2 linked regions of the uncultured Dysgonomonas sp. genome follow. The protein of the gene in region 2 interacts with the protein of the main gene of each other region in a pairwise test. Links are inferred from orthologs where the notes say so. Each region holds a gene or a part of one and is shown on either strand. Other genes may lie near its edges.

What was found.
Region 1: the proteins of QZL88_RS17580 (region 2) and QZL88_RS01810 interact in binary tests that used the Escherichia coli proteins (3 or more experiments, as listed by UniProt). The link is inferred for uncultured Dysgonomonas sp. from one-to-one orthologs.

The regions. Positions count from the first base shown.
Region 1 is NZ_LT599032.1:448,987-452,051, forward strand. What follows is about bases 29-3,014. They hold QZL88_RS01810 (cysteine desulfurase), read right to left. Parts: upstream 2,136-3,014; coding sequence 921-2,135; downstream 29-920. Other genes in these bases: bamD (outer membrane protein assembly factor BamD), read right to left, coding at 29-826; sufD (Fe-S cluster assembly protein SufD), read right to left, coding at 2,212-3,014. Outside these bases: more of bamD, read right to left, coding at 1-28; more of sufD, read right to left, coding at 3,015-3,065. UniProt on the Escherichia coli protein: Cysteine desulfurases mobilize the sulfur from L-cysteine to yield L-alanine, an essential step in sulfur metabolism for biosynthesis of a variety of sulfur-containing biomolecules.
Region 2 is NZ_LT599032.1:4,273,180-4,275,957, reverse strand. The notes cover bases 26-2,724. They hold QZL88_RS17580 (SufE family protein), read right to left. Parts: upstream 1,740-2,724; coding sequence 1,311-1,739; downstream 26-1,310. Other genes in these bases: QZL88_RS17575 (M28 family peptidase), read right to left, coding at 1,742-2,724; QZL88_RS17585 (thiamine diphosphokinase), read left to right, coding at 660-1,301; QZL88_RS17590 (hypothetical protein), read left to right, coding at 26-626. In the rest of the region: more of QZL88_RS17590, read left to right, coding at 1-25; more of QZL88_RS17575, read right to left, coding at 2,725-2,731. UniProt on the Escherichia coli protein: Participates in cysteine desulfuration mediated by SufS. Cysteine desulfuration mobilizes sulfur from L-cysteine to yield L-alanine and constitutes an essential step in sulfur metabolism for biosynthesis of a variety of sulfur-containing biomolecules.

The DNA.
Region 1 (3,065 bases), 3.8 Mb from region 2 along the record:
CCTCATTGGTGATCTGATCGGCTTCCTGTCCAAGCGCTTTTAAAGCCTGACGGTAGTATCTTTCACTTTCTTTGAGGTATTTTCCGCTAGGAAACATATTCTTATAGTTGAAATGTTCGTCCATTAATTCACGGTAGCGGGTAGGTTTCTTTTCTTCAATACTGTAATATGCCAGTTCATATCTTGATCTCACAATTAGTATCTGAAATTCTTCTGAAAACTCCGAAAACGGGTAATTCTTCAGCGCTTCACGCGATGTAACGATACAAGACTCATAATTATTACCCATATACAACCCTAAGTTGAAATAAAGGCGGGCAGCCAAAAACTCTTTATATGACAGTTTTTCCTGCAGTTTGAACATCAAATCCTGAGCTTCGGGAGCCTTTTCACTTTGAGGGAAATACTCTAGAAAATTTTGGAATTCCTGGATCCCCCTTATCGTACTTGTCTGATCTAAACGGGCATCAGGTGAATCAAGATAGAGACCATATGCGGCATTAAACCTCGCGAGTTCGGTGTAATCCCCTTTAGGGAATTTGTTATAGTATCTTGTATAATACTGAGTTGCTGTAGTATAATCTTTGTCGTAGAAATAGGCCTGAGCCATCAAAAATAAAATTTCCTGCTCTTTGGATGAGCCTGTGTATGTAGAAAGAATTTCATCCAACAAAGTAGTTGTTCTACCATATTTCTTTTCATCAAAATATTTCTTGGCATATGTATATTTCAGCTCGGCATCACGGCTTTTCAGTATTTTATTATACTCTCCACACGAAGCTAGTAATAAGGCCAATAATAGTGTACACAGAATTTTAATCTTCATTCTACTCAAAAATTAGTTTGCAAATTTACACAAAGCTTTTATAATTTGAAAATAAACTTTTACAATTATGTTTTTTTGAGATTAATAGCTATCATTAGCCAAACATGGTTACTACCCGTTTTATACCTTCAATAAGCTTATCTATCTCTTCCTTTGTATTATAAAATGCAATCGAAATCCTCACAGTACCTTCTATACCAAGCTCTTCCATTAGTGGCTGGGCACAATGGTGGCCTGTGCGAACGGCTATTCCCATTTTATCCAAAAGCATTCCCATATCGTAATGATGAATATTTCCTATAAGGAACGAAATAACACTGCTCTTATTGTCAGAAGTGCCGAAAATACGGATATTTTCTATTTTCTTCAATTCATCGGTACAATAGTTTAATAACTGATCTTCGTATTCTTTTATTGAGTCCAGACCTATATTTTTTATATAGCCTATAGCTTTTGCGAAGGCTATTACATCCGGATAATTAGGTGTACCGGCTTCAAATTTGAATGGTAATTCATTGAATGTCGTCTTCTTGAACGACACCTGACTTATCATTTCTCCTCCTCCCTGATAAGGTGGCATCTGGTTCAGCCACTTCTCTTTTCCGTAAAGTACCCCTACTCCATTCGGTCCATATACTTTGTGCGCCGAGAAAACAAGAAAGTCACAATCGAGTTTTTGCACATCCACCTCCATGTGTTGCACAGACTGTGCTGCATCTATTAGCACCGGAATATCGTGACTATGCGCAATCTCAATAATATCTTCTATCGGATTCACTGTACCTAATACATTGGATATATGCATGACCGATACTAAGCGAGTCTTTGGTGATATGAGCTTTTTGAACTCATCCATCCTCAGCTCACCTTTTTCGTTGATCGGAATAACCTTTAACCGTATGCCTCTTATCTCTTCCTGCAATTGCCAGGAAACAATATTAGCGTGATGCTCCATTACTGAAATGATAATTTCATCACCTTCTTTGCAAAACTGCTGGCAAAAACTATGTGCCACCAGATTGATAGATTCTGTAGTACCTTTGGTAAAGATAATTTCCCTACTATGCTTTGCATTAATGAATTGCTGCACCACAGCACGCGATTCCTCTGCCAAATCAGTGGCCTGTTGGCTTAAACGATGTACACCACGATGCACATTTGCATTCGTGGTGTAATATACTTTTTCTACTTCTTCTACTACGCATTTTGGTTTTTGAGTGGTGGCACCATTATCGAAATAGATAAGTGGCTTACCATAGACGGTAGTAGACAAAATAGGAAAATCAGCTCTTATTTTTTCAATATCCATTTTTCTTAGTTAGCAGTTAGCAGTTAGCAATCTGTAGCAGATTGTAACTCATAACTTAAATTTATAACCACTAATCTTATTTGCACACCAGGCAGTTACCACAACGTGCACTTTCTCCGCGGAAGCGTTTTTCAACCAGATCCTGCAATCTTTCTCTCAAACGTGGGATACGCACATGCTCCAAAACTCCCGCCGTAAACGCCTGCATCAACATCAGTTTTGCGGCATCATATCCTATACCACGCGAACGGAGATAGAACAGTGCTTCTTCGTCCAGTTGCCCTGTTGTGAGACCGTGAGAACATTTTACGTCATCAGCATATATCTCGAGCTGGGGCTTAGCATACATTTTTGCATTGGGCGATATACAAAGATTGTTATTAGACTGGTATGCCATTGTTTTCTGAGCATCTTTCTCTACCAGAATACGACCACAAAAAGAGCCTTTAGCTTCGTCCTGCAATACATATTTAAACAACTGAGTACTTGTACAGTGAGGTTTGGCATGATCGAGAAACGCAAAATTATCTACATATTGCTGCCTGTCGGCAATAACCATCCCGCATACATACGCTTCGGCATGCTCCCCGTTTAGCTTTACATTATAATTGTTACGGCTCACACCTGTATTCAACGTCATATTGTTTACCAATACATTCGAAGAACCCTCTTGAAGCACAAATGTATTTGTCAGACGTGTCACCTTATCCGAGTTTTCTTCCAAGTCGTAACAGTCAACAATCGCATTACGCCCGGCATATATCTCCGTTACCTGAGTAGCCAAAAAGTGTGATTCGTCCACTGTATGGTCACAGATAAGCAATTTCACCTGAGCATCGTCCTCCGCAATAATCAGTATACGGCGATTTACAAGATAATTGAACTCACTTTTCAGTATATTAATTAATTGTATAGGCTCTTCAACAACCA
Region 2 (2,778 bases):
ACACCGAAATTTACCCCCATATTAAAGTGGCAATTAGCAGCGAAAAATTAAATACAAGTCAGTACAGTTCCAAATTCAAAGGCTCTATATTGGATTATACGGAAACTAAAACTGACGGAACACAGATACAGGCAAAAGCCTACAGACGCAATTCCAATATCGAAATATTCGAAAGGCCTGCGTACCCTGCCATCCATACTGTTTATAAAGAATTTTATCCCAATGGAAATCTAAAGCAAAAGGGGGTATTATTACCTTTACAGGTAAAAGTAGGTAAATGGATCGAATGTGATGCACTAGGTAATTGTTCCATCATAGACCATGAAAGCGGGCGGAATGCTTTTGGATATAACGATGTATTAGAATATCTCGAATTTGAGGGCGTTTACAACAAAACCGACGGCAACATATGGAAATGCACCTTCTGGTACACTCCTGAAAGCAAAACATGGGGTGTAAGGGTCGATAAAGACGGACAGCAATATAAGATGTTTAACTTCGACAGTACAGGGCAAGAGGAAGTGAAAGAGTTTGACCTGTCGGGCAATTCCAATTCGGCTACACCAGTGGGCTCATTCGAACAAAATGAAGACACAGATGGATTAAAAAACCGAACTAATCGCTAACTTTGCTGTTCTATAGGCTATAGAACACTAAGAATGAAAAGATACAGCATGCCGCAACCTTATCGGGAAACGGAAACAGTAATATTAGCAAACGGAGAATTCCCAACTCACCCCATTGCTTTGGCAATATTAAATAACAGCAAATATCTTGTTTGCTGCGACGGAGCTATTAACAATCTGGCTAAAACCAATTTGATACCGGATGCTATTGTAGGCGATTGCGATTCGCTATCGGAGGACAGCTTATCAAAATTTGCAGGTATCATACACCGCATTTCTGAACAAGAAACAAATGATCTGACAAAAGCAGTACAATTCTGTATAAAACAAGGTAAACGTAATATTACCATTCTGGGAGCGACTGGCAAAAGAGAAGACCATACGATAGCGAATATCAGCCTGCTATGTGATTATATGAAAGATGCCGAAGTGGAAATGGTTACGGATTATGGAGTATTTGTAGCTATTGATTCCGACTCAACATTCGAAAGTGAAATAAAGCAACAGGTATCACTATTCTCTATTGACAAAATGCCTTTAACCTCCCATAACCTCGCATATCCAATACACAATCATGTGTTTACTAATTGGTGGCAGGCAACACTGAATGAGTGTACAGGCAATGAGTTTACAATAGAGACAAAAGGCCGGACCGTGGTATACCGGGCATTTTGAATGGAAGCATTATCCCATTTCTTTTGCCTTGTAGGCCATGGCATAGAAACGGATTTGTTTTATCATCGAAACCAACCCATTGGAACGGGTAGGACTAAGATTTTCCTTCAAACCGATCTTTTCTATAAAATAAAGGTCGGTATTGATAATCTCATCGGGAGTCCTGTTCGATAAAACTTTGATAAGCAGGGCAATTATTCCTTTTACGATAACGGCATCACTCTCTGCTTTAAATACGACTTTGCCATCGACATAATCGGCTTGCAGCCATACACGACTCTGGCATCCCACTATAAGATTATCTTCTGTCTTCGATTTATCATCGAGTTTATCAAGGGAGTTACCCAGTTCTATGAGGAGCGCATAACGGTCCATCCAATCTTCGAACATGGAAAACTCTTCTATTATTTCGTCTTGTATTTCGTTTATTGTAGCCATTCTTATTTCTCCTTATAGATAACCTCCAGCACTGTCTGTCCGACAACTCCGAGTGTTTTTTTGCTGATATTGCTCATATCGTCTTTCTGGGTATGCCACGAATGGAAGAACCCATGTTCTGTATTTGGTCTGTAATCGATAATATCTATACTTGGAATACGTCGAACTTCGTTCACCGGTACATGGTCGTCTGTGATTCCGCCCATCTCCTCTCCTTTAAAAAAGGCACCATAATTCATTTGACCAGCAGTACTCCATACCTTCTCCACAATATTCTTTGCATAAATGCGTGAATATTCTTCTTTGTAGAAAGTAGCTCCATCAGCCCCTACCATATCGAGTAAAATACCATATTTAGCCTTATAATTAGGTACATGCGGATTTTTAGCCCAGTATTGGGAGCCTAAGCACCATGTATTTCCTTCGATAACAGATTTCTCTGCAAACTCTGGGATCCCATAATCTTCCGCATCGAAGAAAATGATATCCACGCCTACTGCCGGAGATTGAGATTGAATGATACGGGCTATTTCGAGTAACACTCCTACTCCACTGGCAGCATCGTTTGCACCTAACACAGGCTTGTGATAATTATCCGGATTAGGGTCATGGTCTGAATAAGGGCGTGTGTCCCAATGCGCAAATAGTAATACCCTGGTTTTCTTATCCGGTCCGTAAGAACCTATTATATTACGGGAATTCAGCTTTGTTCCATCATATGCTGTCAGCACCATCTTTTGCTCCTGCACATCTGCACCGAAACGCTTCAGTTCGGCTACAAGGTAATCGCCACAAGCAATATGCTGAGGGGTATTGGGTACACGAGGACCGAAAGAGACTTGCTTATCTACAAACTGATATGCACTATCTGCATTGAAATCTGGCGAAACTTTCTGGTATGCTTCCACTGGTTTTGAGGCAGTTTTATTATTACATGCACAAGCTATCAGCGACAACATAAGGCACACAGCAACAATATTCTTAAATGTCATTCTCATATAGTTAAAATATACAGGTGCAAAGATAAGAAATGATATGA